DNA from 4 places in the Exiguobacterium sp. s46 genome. Region 1 is predicted to be linked to each of the others. Evidence: riboswitches for the same ligand, from Rfam matches in the RefSeq annotation. Region 1 holds a riboswitch; each other region holds the start of a gene.
What was found. A riboswitch is a leader RNA that binds a small molecule or an ion and turns the genes downstream of it on or off. The one in region 1 is predicted to bind thiamine pyrophosphate.

Region 1 (3,398 bases):
GTAATCGATCCGTTCTCAAGTAAGACAACCTGATCGATGTACGGTAAACAGACATCGAGTTGGTGCTCGATCAAGACGATCGTTAAATCATGTTCTTTCTGAATCCGAAAGATCAACGCCATCAGCTCGTGTTGCCCGATCGGGTCAATCTGAGCCGTTGGTTCATCGAGTAATAAGATCGTCGGCTCGAGCGCTAGGACCGCGGCGAGCGCGAGGCGCTGTTTCATCCCCCCGGATAGACTCGCGATTGGTGTCGAGAAGGGGAGAGGGAGACCAACGAGTGCGAGTAAGCGTTCAATGCGTTCCTCCATCTCCGCACGTGGAATCGACCGGTTTTCTAAGCTAAAGGCGATTTCGCGTCCGATCGTTTCCATGCAGAACTGTTCTTCTGGATTTTGGAACAGCACTCCGACCGAACCGGACCGGGTAACGGTACCAGTCTGTTCGACTTCGATCGTCTCCGGTGTCAGTCCGGCTAGGGCATGAAGCAGTGTCGTCTTGCCACTCCCACTGCGTCCAAGCAAAAGGGTCGTTCCTTGCTCGATCGTCAGCGATACATGATCGAGCACCGATTTTATCTGACCCGTATAGCGGATGCTGAGATCGTCGACAGTAATCATGCGACTTCCCGTTTCGCACGTCCTGCCGCAAACCCGTTTAAGACACCGGTCGCAACAAGGCGACGGACGAGAATCGCTGCAAGCAAGCCGCCGAGTAATGCACCACTAATCAATTGTAAACCTGTTGTCGCAAGCAACGTCGTCGTCGTGTAGTAACCGAATCCGTTCGCGATCAGACTATAGACAATGCTACCAATTGCGGCTCCAACACCCGATAACATCAATGTCCAGGTGTCATAACGGTGATAACGCGTCATCGCAAAGACGAGTTCCGCGCCAAGCCCTTGGCAGACCCCGATTAGAAGAGCCGATAAACCAAAGTGACTACCCGTGAACAGCTCGACGGCTGCCGCGACGATTTCCGCGATGAGGGCGGCACCTGGTTTTTGAATGATTGCTGCGACGAGCGGGCTCGCGATGATCCAAATCCCAAACATCCAGTTGGCACCGACAGGTCCAAAGATCGCAGACATCGGTAACCAGAGTGTTGACCAACCGAGATAGATGACCCCGCAAGCGACGGCGAGCATCATCATGACCATGATTTCTTTCATTTTCCAGTGTTGCATCGTGTTCGTCCTCCTTTAAGTGGGGGAGACACCAAAAAAGACCGCCCTCCGTAAAAAAGAGAGCGGTCCTCAGAAAAACTGCGCGCAGCAGGAGTCATTGGATGTGATCGCTCCACTTTCCTACGCTAGTATGAACTAGATCAGGTTCGAAGGGTCCGAAGTGAATCGTCTCAGCCAAATGGGCTCCCCTAGTGGATATAGTAATAGGTGATACGCTGTTCACTTTAGGCAATCTTCTGTCTATTGTCAAGACACAAAAAAACGATACGCCACGAAGGGCGTATCGATAAACGACTTATTTGTTATCTTCGTTCTCTTCTTTTGCTTCTTCTGAAGACTCTTCCGTAGCTTCCGCTTCGTTGTCTTCACTAGCTTCCGCTTGCGCCTCAGCTTCTGCTTCTTCGATTTCCTCAAGATCCTGCTCGAGTGTAGATTCGACGACAGCTGCGACTTGAATGTCGCCTTCTGTGACGATACGGAAATCTTTTTGTTCCGGAAGATCAGCTACAGAGATCGAATCGCCGATTTCGAGGTTCGTGACGTCGACTTCGACGTTCTCTGGTAATTTATCTGGTGTTGCTGCGACTGTTACTTTAAAGAGTGTCTGTGACAGGAATCCGCCGACTTTAGCGCCAGCTGCTTCGCCGACGAGTACGACGTCTGCTTCGACTTCTGTCTCTTCATCCATTTTAACAGCGATGAATTCAACGTGATCGACAGTTGGTGTGAAGACATCCATATCACGACGGTTGATCAAGACGTTAATATTTTTACCGTCGAGTTTCAGTGAAATCAAGACGTTCTCACCGTTTTCTCGAACGATTTTAAGCAATTCTTTTTCTTCAAATGCGATTGGTGTACTTTCCACTTTGTAACCATACACGACACCAAGAGCTTTTCCTTCATGACGTAATTGTTTACGGAGTGAGCGTGGACGTACCTCGCGTTTTTCGGCTGTTAATTTAACTGACATGTTCATTTCCCCCTTGAATTTGGTATAGCCCTCAAAAGGTAATGAATGTAGGAGCAGGACAAGTCCTGAACAATATGAAACATGCTAAGACAATCGGTTTCAGACTCGCTTTGAATCTGACGCTTTCGTGACTTTGCATTTCTCTCCCAGGTCATTACGCTGATATTGAGAAACATGTGTGAGTAAGTCACCGTTTGATGCGGTGCTAGTGAGTTTATACCCCTATGTTTTAAATCCTTAAACCTCTAATTTTTATTTTTTAAAGTCGAAAGACCTCCAAACCGCTTGAAATCAAGGGTTGAGAGGTCTTTCGTTTTTTTCATTTTTTATGGTGATGCGTTGGTTTTCACGGACCAACACGCGGATGAGACGTTCGATGTGCCGCATCGTCGTCTGTCCCATCGTTGAGATTTGGAGCCATTGATTACGGACGAGATAGTCGCTTTCATATTGAACATGATAGCCCTGAATCCGAAGAGCGTCTCCTAAAGCGGTTGCCGACGGATGAACGATCGTCAGAATTCCCGGCGCTTGCGCTTCTTGAGTCGCAAGAAGGTTGAAACCAGTAGCGCGAACGGCTTGTTCGAGATAGGTCATCTTGATGGCTGCTTGATCGAGATCAAGGGCATCCAGCGCTGCCTGACAAGCCAGCAACAAGTTCGATGAGCCGGAAAAGGCGACGCCTTCCGCATAGAGTCCGAGATCCAGATAACGTGGAATTCGTGGAGAAGGTAGGATGCTGTCTGTATGACCGATGAACGCAAGACCCGGTAAACCCCCAATTGCCTTTCCGGAGACGGTCGTGACGAATCTGCAGCCAGCGTATGAGAAACGTCCGGTCCCGACGGCGCTGATCGCATCGACGATGAGTGCGGTTCGTTGATCTAATAGCGCTTTTACCGCATCGAGATCGTAGAGAACGCCCGTAGACGTCTCACAATGCGTCAACCAAATCCAGTCGTACTCCGTTTGATGCAGTTGACTTGCGAGTTGTTCCAAGTCGATCGGGTGACCGGACGGAAGCAGGTGGATATCAAATGACTTTCCTGCTCGTGCCGCGTGATCGATCAAGCGTTGACCGAACTCGCCACCGTTTAGAATCAATCCATGTCCACTCAGTTGTTGTGCGACAATATCATTGGCGAGGGTGCCACTGCCAACAGCCATCGAGACATATGGCAAATCCAGCAACTGACACATCCGACCACGTAAATCTTGATCGAGCTGACGCATCGA
Region 2 (3,398 bases), 430 kb from region 1:
AGGTAGTAACGTCTTGTCGCAACCGATCACTTCAACCTTGACCATGTCACACATACCGGATGCCCGCGCAAGCTTCGCAAGCCGAACAGCTTCTTCCGCCGTCTTCGCACCGGCCGTGTTCGGCAGTAAATCGTACTTCGCTAAATCAAGCGACTCCAAAAAATTCGCTTGTTGTTTGTCAAAGATGTCGAGCCGACGGACGGCGAACGTCAAGATTTGTGAAGCAGACGCATCGATTGCTTCTTGCTGTACGGTAGCGTCCGTATATTTCCCTGTTCCGAGTAATAATCGTGATTCAAATGTCTTTTCTCCAATTTTCAGCATGTTTATCCTCCTCCTACGAAATGAACGATTTCAAATGTGTCATTGTCCCGAATGACCGTCTGACCATACGCCGCGCGATCGATGATTTGTCGATTCTGTTCGACGATGACGAGCTTTTCCCCTAAGCCAAGTTGCGTGAGCATGTCCTCGATCGTTTCAATCTGATCGATCGTGTGGTCATTGCCGTTAATCGTAATGTTCATCGGACTTCCTCCTTCTGAATCAACCGTAATGTATTTGCCAAGACTTCCGCTGTCGCCGGTGCGAGTAATATGCCATGCCGATGATGCCCCGTCGCTAGGAAGATCCGACGGGATGAATCGGCGACTCCGATATATGGCAAGCCAGACGCCGTTTGTGGTCGTATACCGGACCAGACTTCTTCGATGACCGCGTCACGAATCGGTGGATACAGTCGTTCTGCTGCTTGAAGCAATGACGTGACCCCTGCGACACTGACACCGATCGTCTCGTCGTGCGGCAGTTCGGTCGCACCGATCAAAATCCGACCGTCTGCTTTCGGAACGAGGTAGACGGCGTCATCAAACAGGATCGAGCGTAACGGCTGACCCGCGAGACGGACGGCGAGACATTCCCCTTTGACCCCATATGTCGCGATCGAAATGCCGGCTGTATCGAGCAAGGCTTGCGACCCGCGTCCGGCAGCGACCGTCACTGTTCGTCCGGTCCACGTTCCCGCGTTCGACTCGACCTTGATGAAGTCATCGCTCTCTTCGAAGCGTGTGACATCTACCTGTTCTTCAATCGATATGCCACGTGCGTGTAAGGCATACATCAATGCAGTCGTCAGTCGTCGTGGATCGATTTGACCGACAGCTGGAAACAGATGCTCGCGTCCTTTACGTTTTAACAAAAACGGTTGTTCCCGGTACCCACAATCGATGCCTGTCTCTCGCTCGAGACGACGTGCAAGCAGTGGATACAGACGACGACTTCGCGCGGCAAGTGCATGCAATTCTGCTCTCAGCTCGATGTCCGTCGCAAGCATCCCGGCAGCCGCTCGGCTTGTCCCTTGTCCGCATGTTCCACGTTCTAAGACGACGACGGATTCATTCTGACAGGCGAGACCGTAAGCAAGCGTCAACCCGATGACTCCGCCGCCGATGATGATGTGATCCGTCATACGCGAACCCCCTGGTAACGCTTGACGGCGGCGAGTGGATCCGATTGACCGAGAATACCCGATAAGACAGCGATTCCGGTTGCCCCGGTCGCTGCGATTTCAGGCATGCGTTCTGGTGTGATCCCGCCGATTGCAATGACTGGTTTCGTCGTGAAGGTGACGACTTGCTTCAAGGCGTCAATCCCTCGTGGTGGCATGTTCGGCTTCGACGCTGTCGAATAAATATGACCGTACAGCAGTCGGTCGGCTCCTTCCGCTTCTGCTGCTAGTGCCTCTGCTAGTGAATGAACGGATTTCCCGATGACGAGGTCCGGAAAATGACGTCGCACATCGCGGACACGCAAGGAACGGCGCGTCAACTGCACACCGATGCCGGCGACATGGGCGACATCGATCCGGTCATGAACGGTTAACTGATCAAGCGAATAACCATGCGCAAGGAGTGCGTCAATCAGATCAAGTAATTCTGCTGCTGACAAGTTCGGTTCACGTAGATGTAGCTGATCCGTATAAGGTTGAAGCGATTGAAAAGTCTTTATTTCGTCAATCGGATGGATGGATCCCGTCGAAATCAGATGTAGACGCATCATGTTCTTCCTTTCCATACGAAAAAGGACCACTCCCGATGTTGAAGGGAGTGGTCCGAAAATGCGCTGAAGCGCTAAGGATATCTAAGGTTTCGAGCCACTTCCCTCCGCTAGTACGAACTAGATCAGGTTCAAAGGGTCCGGATACTTCCGTCTCAGTCTGCTGGGAGACTCCCCTAGTGTCTTTTCGTGTTTAATTGGCTTGCCCCATTAGTCTAGCATGAGTCGCTTTGCTTCGCTAGTCCTAGTTGAGCGCTTCCACTTGCTGAATCAGTTCCGATTTCGTTGGTCGCTGTTGCTCTTGGCTGTCGGCATACGTCTGCTTCAGCTTCAGGATGCGCATTACTTTGGCATCGAGCATCTCCGGCGTCAGCGTTTTGTCTTTGACGGCTTGCATCACTTCAGCATGGACCTTTGTGTAAGCACCTGCCTCTGAAAACATCGCCATATCAGCTCCATTGACGAGCGACTGACGTGCCGCTTCTGCGAGACCATATTGTTTCGTGATCGCCCCCATGACGAGATCATCCGTGATGATGACACCGTTGAATCCGAGTTGTTGACGCAAGAGGTCAGTCAAGATCGGCTTTGAGAGCGAGGACGGATTCATATCGTCATACGCGGGATAGAGAATATGGGCGACCATCACCATCTCGGCGCCCTCTTGAATCGCTTCTTGGAACGGTAACAGCTCCGTCCGCTTCAATTCTTCCTTTGATGCCGTCACTTTCGGTAGCCCGACATGGGAATCGACACTCGTATTGCCGTGACCGGGAAAATGTTTGACGACCGGAATCGTTCCCGTCTCCTGCATCCCGTGCATCAGTGCCGTACCAAGCGTCGCGACGGTATTCGGATCAGCACTTAACGCACGGTCGCCAATGATCGGATTGTTCGGATTACTGTTGACGTCAAGGACCGGCGCGAAGTCCATGTTGAAGCCATAAAAACGTGACAAATGTCCGAGCGTACGTCCGACGTCTTCCATTTTCACTTCATCTGCTCCTTGCGCCATCCGTTGACTCGTCGGTAGACGTAATCGTTGATCCGGTACCCGGCTGACGCGTCCGCCTTCTTCATCAATCCCGACGAACGCATACGGTTTTTGGTTCGTCTCTTGAATCGCACGCGTGAACGTCAAGAGTTGCTCTTCCGACGTGATGTTTCCGCCGAGCAGTAAGACCCCACCAATCGCATGCGTCTTTAACAGTTTCCGGTCAGCTGCTGAAAGTTCCGTGCCGGCGACTCCGATGTAGAGCAGTTGATCGATCTTTTCTGACGTCGACATCGCTTCAAGTTGCTGCTTTAATCGTGCTTGTTGTCGTTCTTCTTTCGTTGGCTCA
Region 3 (3,398 bases), 670 kb from region 1:
TTCCGGCTTCGATCTTCCGCTATGCGAAACAAACGGATACACCATCCGTCCTGCTCAGTCTCCGTAACCCATACGATGTCGCCGTTCAACCGGACGCACCGGCACACGTCCTCGTCTATGGCTTCAAAGGCGATCCAAACGGTCCAGACTCCGAAGCAGGCAATCTAAAATCAGCGGGACCGAACCTGCCTGCAGGTATCCGAGCGATCTTCGGAACGTTCAAACCGCAAGGCACTTTACCGGTTGATGTGCCGGTCTTTCAGAACGGTGTCTTTACCGATCAACTGCATCTCGAATTCGGTGACGGCTTTAAAAACTGGAAAAAATGATGACGTGATACACCAAAAGACCGAAGCTCCTTAAAGGATGCCTCGGTCTTTTAATGATTGATACGGATATTCAGTTTCTTCTTTCGCACGATGGTAGACGCGGTATAACCAATAAGTCAGCAGTGCATAGACGACGATGACAAGAACAGCAGAAATATAGCTTCCCATGCTATACGCTACCTTGAAGTTTCGAGTCGATGCGGATATACCGGATAACACAATCAACGTTGGGATGATAAGTCCTACAAATCTTACTTTGACTTTACCAAGCATTCGTTGCATAGCATATGCCGCGAGGATCACGAGTGCGATGACTACGATTTCCATTCCAATCCCTACTTTCACCAGATGGTATTCCTAATTCTACCATCTACTGGTTTAAGAAGATACCGGGCGTGCTGGAATCTTTTCGTAGACCGACGTGAACGTCTCTTCCGTCCACCCCATGTGCCAGAAGAGTAACTCATAGTAACAACTTGTCACGAAATGACGTTTCATCCGCTCGCGTTCCGTCGGGCTCGCTTGTTCCGCCAGTGCATCAAGCCGTGCAATCTGTTCAAAGACGACCTTTTCAAACCATTCCGAGCTGTACGTGTCGATCCATTGCTGATAGATTTTTTCTTCCGGAGTACACGTCAGTAATTGCTGTCCGACTTCATAATACAACCAGTAACATGGCAAGATAGCAGCAATCGTCTCACCGAGCGTTCCTTCACTCGCGTGATGCATGTGGGAGACATACGCATATGCTGTCGGTGCCGGTTCAAATGCTTCAAGATTTGCTTCCGTAATACCGAGCGGCTCAAAAAATGATTGATGTAAGCTCAACTCTGCCTCGTAAGTCGAAGTAGCATGTTCGGCAAGTGTCGCGATCGTCGCGAAGTCGTCTGCTTTTGACGCTGCCTTCGCTTGAATCTTCGCAAAGTGTTTTAAGTAATAGGCATCCTGCATGACGTAATGCCGAAATTTCGAGAGCGGTAACGTCCCCTCCCCGATTCCTTGTACGAATGGGTGCGTAAAACTACTATCCCAGTACGCTTGTGCCGCTTGTTTGATTTCTTGTGTGAATGTCATGATCTCATCCTCCTCGTTTAGTTATGAAACGAAAAAACACCACCCCGAAACACACGGGCATGGCGCAAGAAGAACAAGACTTGACGCCACTTCCCTCCGTAAGTACGAACTTAATCAGGTTCAAAGGGTCCGAACGTCTTCGTTCGTCTCAGTCGGTCTACCGACTCCCCTAGTGGTCATTATTCGATTCCCATCCACTATAGCATGCTGAAAACGGAAGTCAAGTTGTCCTCTTTTCGCTATACTATGGAGTGTCAGAAGACGGATGCCGTCTCCATCTACAGACCGATTCCGAACTTCTTTCGTTCTCGTACACTAACTTTAGTACCTGATACTATAATTCATTCTGTTACTTACAATTGGAGGATTTCATTATGCATACACCAACAAAAATCATGGCGTCAGCCGTTATCGCTTCTGCTCTATTACTCCCGACAGCCGCATCTGCCGAACAAGTCGTCGATAAGACGATCGTCACACTCGGGGAGTCGCTCGGCGCAAAGGATAAAGCATGGGTGCTTTCCCGTCTCAATGCACCGGAAGGCATCACACCGATCATCGCCACTTCTGCTGACGAAGAAAAATATCTCGGGAAAAACATTCCACAGTCGCAAAAAGGTGGCAACATGTATTCGTCGGCTAAGATCGAACTGACGGAAAAAGGTGATGGACTTTCCGTCTCGACGGAGAACATCACATGGGTGACAAAGGATATGTATCTCAACGCTCTCGTCACAGCGGGTGTCAAAGATGCCGATATCACGATCACTTCTCCCTACAAGGTGACCGGGACATCGGCACTGACAGGAATCATGAAAGCGTACGATCAAACTTCCGCTGAGACTGGAATTAAGTTAAGTGACGAACGCAAGGATTTAGCACAGCAAGAATTATCGGTCACATCAGACGTCGGAAAAACGGTCGGCACGGATAAAGTCGCTGACTTAATGAATGAGATCAAGGCTGAGATCGCCAATCAAAAACCGGAAACCAAAGTCGAGATCGAAAACCTGATCGTCCAAGTCATTCAAAACAACAATATCCAGTTGTCTGACGCACAAATGGACCGGTTGACGAATCTATTCAATCAAATGGAGCAAGCGAACATCAACTGGGGACAAATCGAGAGTGGTTTGAAAAATGCGGGGCAAGACATCCACGCGTTCGCAACATCAGAAGAAACGAAAGGTTTCTTCGCTAAATTATTCGATGGACTCAGTGACTTCTTCAGTTCAATCGCTGGCGTGTTCAAATAATTCAGACTTCCGTAACTGACAAAAAAATAGTAAACTAGAGATATCTGAAACGAAAGGTGGTGTGAAAAGATGGACTTTGCCGCGTGCAAACACTGGTTGATGGAACAATTGTATCTGTTGCGCGCGATTTTTCATGGAATGGCGTTCTAAGGCACCCCTCTGCCCTTTTTTAGAACTTCATGATTGAAAAATACAGCAAAGCGCATCTTTCACACGTGATGGAGAGTGCTATTTGCGCTCTCCTTTTTTTGATGCGCGCGAAAGGATCAATTGATTATGATGATTTGCGACATTCAACACCTAACCAAACAATTCGGAGGCGAAACGATCTTAACGGATGTTTCCCTCTTCTTAAACGAACACGACCGTGTCGGTCTAATTGGACGAAACGGGAGTGGCAAGACGACATTACTCCGCTTGCTCGCTCGCCTTGAGCAACCGGACGGTGGTGTCATCTATCAAAAGAGCGGTTTGACGATCGGCTATTTGGAACAACTTCCTGTATATAGTGAGACGATGACCGGACTCGACGTCCTTTGGACAGCGTTTGAAGACATCCTCGCGATCCGTTCTCGGATGCAACAGTTGGAGCAAATGATGGCGACAGCACCAGAGAATCTGGATGCGTTACTCGCACGATATGCGGAAGCGACGAATGCGTTCGAACAAAAGGATGGCTATCTACTCGACTCGAAAATCGAGCGCATGGTGAACGGGTTACACCTTCGTCCGTTACTCA
Region 4 (3,398 bases), 400 kb from region 1:
AATTCAAGACACCACTCTATCCGGTGTTACCACTGATTTCGCTGACGTTAAACGTCGTCGTCCTCGTCAGTCTTGCGTTTCAAGCGGATCAACGAATCGCTCTATACATCGGTGTTCCTTTCTTCCTCGTCATGTGGGGAAGTTATCATCTCTTCGTCAAAGGAAAACATCTATCCGCCCAAAGCGACATCCGTGTCGCCCCTTCTCAACTCGAAGAATAATTTCATACAAAAAGAGGCCGTGGATTTGTCCACGGCCTCTTTCATATGATTGTTCTATTCCTTAAGCGTCCGCATCATCAATAGTTCTCCTTGGTGGAGCTCTACTTTCGCTTCTGACGCACGCCATTCATTACTAACGGTCAAGGAACCTCCGACGGGTACGGGATGTGCATCGAGTGGATATTTGACTCCGGATAAGCTTAAAGTCGATGGTACGAGTGGAATGAAAGAAAGATAATGATAGCTCCCTGCTTCGACTGCATACGTTCCCTCAGCCAAGTATCGCACCTCTTCTCGTTTCGTCACGAGTCTGGTCTCTGGATATCGCTTCAACAGGTACACATTTTGGACGGTCATGTCGAGCCGCCCACCTGTCGCCCCGATGATGATGGTATCCTCAAACCGTTTCATCTCTGATGCTGTACGAAGTGCCAGTTCGAGATCCGTCTCATCTTTCTCGGCCGGATGAACGATTGCCCCTTCTGGTACATAACCAAGCGAATCAAAATCACCAATCGTCAGGTCGCATGTCAGCCCAAACGATTCAATCGTCTGAACACCACCATCGACACCGACGATAAAATCACCCGGCTGACAAAACGTCCGTAAATCCGGCACTTCTTCTTGTGGACCGGCACAGACGAGAATCGCCCGCATCTCAGACGCCTCGTGCCGAATAACGTAGTAAGCGTGGTGCAGTCGTGAATAAAATTCCTGCTACGATTCCACATAAAATGTACGAAGGAACCATATACGTTGCATTATAGACGAAAGAGTACTCCACGACTGGACCTTTTGCATACTTGGCAAAAAATACGATTCCGCTGATGACATGACAGATATAACGGAGCCCTGCTCCTAATAACGTCGCAAGGAGAACGAACGCCATCAAGCTTTTCTTTTGTCCATTGCGCGCGGCTAGTCTGACTTGACGCGCGAACAGACCACTTAATCCGACGACACCATACGCAATCGTATAGTCAAGCATCGGTTGAACGATCGTCAAGACTTGTGGGGCAAACATCAATTGAATCGTACCAACAAGTGCTCCCGTGACGACACCTCCGACGACACCGTGGCGAAATGCCATGACGAAGATCGGTAACATCGCTAAGCTGATCGAGCCACCTTGTGGCATTTTGAATGGAATCAGTAAATCAAAGACGACTCCGAGACTGGCGAAGATGGCAATTTCCATCATCATTTGTAACCGTTTCATGCTATTTTTCCTCCTTCATTGTACGAGAGGACGCAAAAAGGCAGTACGACGAACGCCGTACTGCCTGCGTGCGCCACATCCCTACGTCCGTTTGAACGGAACAGGTTCGAAGGGTTAAAGTCTAAAAGACTCCTCTCAGCCGCTTTTCAAGCGACACCCCTTGCGGTCATCATATTTCGTTTTCTCGTTCTTATTATACGGCAGCCCCTTGACGAATGCTAGTAATCGCTTCCGCATAATCTGGTGCATTGTAGATTGCCGATCCAGCGACGAGAACGTTCGCACCGTTATCGATGCAAAGCTTTGCCGTTTCCGGATTAACGCCACCGTCAATCTCGATTTCAAATGTCAGCCCACGATCTGCTTTCATTTGCGCGAGTGCTGCGAGTTTCGGCATGACACGCTCGATGAAGGCTTGTCCACCAAAGCCCGGATTGACCGTCATCAATAATACCATATCGACATCCTCAAGGACGTGTTCAATCGTTGATAATGGCGTATGGGGATTCAAGACGACCCCTGCCTTTGCACCCGCTGCTTTGATTTGTTGCAAGACACGATGGACATGATTCGTCGCTTCGACGTGGAACGTCACGATGTCTGCCCCTGCCTTGACGAAATCTTCAACGAAACGTTCTGGCTGGTCGATCATCAAATGGACATCGAGAATCATATCCGTCTTTTGACGTAAACTGCTAAGCACAGGTAATCCAAACGAGATGTTCGGTACGAACTGACCGTCCATGACATCGAAATGGATATAGTCCGCGCCTGCTGCTTCGACTGCTTTGACATCACGCTCGAGATTCGCAAAATCTGCTGATAAGATAGATGGTGCAATTTTAATCATCTTCAATACCTCCGGGCTCGATTCTTGATTTCGTCTATAAACATACCATAGTTCTCATAACGAGAGGACATGATTTCTTGAGCTTCGACTGCTTCCTTGACGGCACAACCGGGTTCATTCAAATGCAAGCAACCTCGGTATTTACAATCGTCTTGTACAGCCACGAATTCAGGGAAACTCCACCGTACATCCTCGATTTCCATATCATACGGAAAATCGAGGTTCGAGAAACCTGGCGTATCGGCAATCAATCCTTCGGCAAGCGGCATCAATGTGACGTGGCGCGTCGTATGACGTCCGCGTCCGAGTGATTTCGAGATCGCACTTGTTTCTAAATCAAGAGAGGGTTCCAGTGCATTGAGCAATGAACTTTTCCCGACACCGGATTGTCCGGCGAGAACGCTCGTTTTTCCAGCAAGTAACGGACGGACTTGCTCAATACCTGCCAACGTCTCACTTGATGTCTCGATGACCGTATACCCAATCTTCCGGTAAGCGGCAATCGCCTCTCGGACAGCCGGTCCTTTAACATCGTCCAGCAAATCCATCTTCGTCAATAGGATGACGGGTTGAATTTCCTTCGCTTCGATCAAAACGAGAAATCGGTCGAGCAAGTGCGCTGAAAAATCAGGTTCTGCCGCCGAGACGACGAGCAATGCCTGGTCGATATTCGCGACTGGAGGGCGTACTAAAAAGTTGTCCCGCTCCTTCACTTCGAGAATATATCCTGTCTCACTTTCGATATGAAGAACGACCTCGTCTCCGACGACTGGACTGATGCCGCGTTTTCGGAAATTCCCTCTTGCCCGTGAACGTACCTCTCCTTCTGGTGTCATGACATCATAAAAGCCACCCTGCAGACGTATGATCGTTCCTTCTCGATTCTCTTCGATGCGTTGTTCCGTCATCCTATGCACTCCTTTTTCATCACATTCATTGTGCGTCTTTTGCTTGATTGTACGTGATGGTTTTTGAACGATACACCGTATCGTCTTTATAGATCGTAATTTTTCCTTCTTCTCCTGGATCAATCGTCACCGGCACGTCGAATGTCTCATCTTGATCAATCGATTCCTCGATGACGGTCCGCTTCCCTTTCGCGTCTTCC

Region 2: it holds a riboswitch for thiamine pyrophosphate, as region 1 does, so the genes downstream of both, KNQ08_RS02660 (thiamine phosphate synthase) here and KNQ08_RS05000 (ECF transporter S component) in region 1, are expected to answer to the same signal.
Region 3: it holds a riboswitch for thiamine pyrophosphate, as region 1 does, so the genes downstream of both, tenA (thiaminase II) here and KNQ08_RS05000 (ECF transporter S component) in region 1, are expected to answer to the same signal.
Region 4: it holds a riboswitch for thiamine pyrophosphate, as region 1 does, so the genes downstream of both, thiT (energy-coupled thiamine transporter ThiT) here and KNQ08_RS05000 (ECF transporter S component) in region 1, are expected to answer to the same signal.

What each region holds. Positions count from the first base shown of each region.
Region 1 covers NZ_JACSMY010000001.1:946,415-949,812, reverse strand. Annotated here, with positions in the region: gene KNQ08_RS05005 (ABC transporter ATP-binding protein) at 1-620, opposite strand, end outside; gene KNQ08_RS05000 (ECF transporter S component) at 617-1,189, opposite strand; TPP riboswitch at 1,290-1,389, opposite strand; gene KNQ08_RS04995 (50S ribosomal protein L25/general stress protein Ctc) at 1,485-2,162, opposite strand; gene KNQ08_RS04990 (GNAT family N-acetyltransferase) at 2,454-3,398, opposite strand, start outside.
Region 2 covers NZ_JACSMY010000001.1:519,926-523,323, reverse strand. Annotated here, with positions in the region: gene KNQ08_RS02675 (thiazole synthase) at 1-324, opposite strand, end outside; gene thiS (sulfur carrier protein ThiS) at 327-527, opposite strand; gene KNQ08_RS02665 (FAD-dependent oxidoreductase) at 524-1,468, opposite strand; gene KNQ08_RS02660 (thiamine phosphate synthase) at 1,465-2,058, opposite strand; TPP riboswitch at 2,141-2,243, opposite strand; gene nagZ (beta-N-acetylhexosaminidase) at 2,300-3,398, opposite strand, start outside.
Region 3 covers NZ_JACSMY010000001.1:278,802-282,199, reverse strand. Annotated here, with positions in the region: gene KNQ08_RS01450 (glycoside hydrolase family 3 protein) at 1-329, shown strand, start outside; gene KNQ08_RS01445 (hypothetical protein) at 360-656, opposite strand; gene tenA (thiaminase II) at 708-1,403, opposite strand; TPP riboswitch at 1,478-1,584, opposite strand; gene KNQ08_RS01435 (DUF1002 domain-containing protein) at 1,778-2,659, shown strand; gene abc-f (ribosomal protection-like ABC-F family protein) at 2,936-3,398, shown strand, end outside.
Region 4 covers NZ_JACSMY010000001.1:1,346,950-1,350,347, forward strand. Annotated here, with positions in the region: gene KNQ08_RS07170 (amino acid permease) at 1-221, shown strand, start outside; gene KNQ08_RS07175 (thiamine diphosphokinase) at 276-878, opposite strand; gene thiT (energy-coupled thiamine transporter ThiT) at 880-1,440, opposite strand; TPP riboswitch at 1,502-1,611, opposite strand; gene rpe (ribulose-phosphate 3-epimerase) at 1,634-2,290, opposite strand; gene rsgA (ribosome small subunit-dependent GTPase A) at 2,293-3,198, opposite strand; gene pknB (Stk1 family PASTA domain-containing Ser/Thr kinase) at 3,224-3,398, opposite strand, start outside.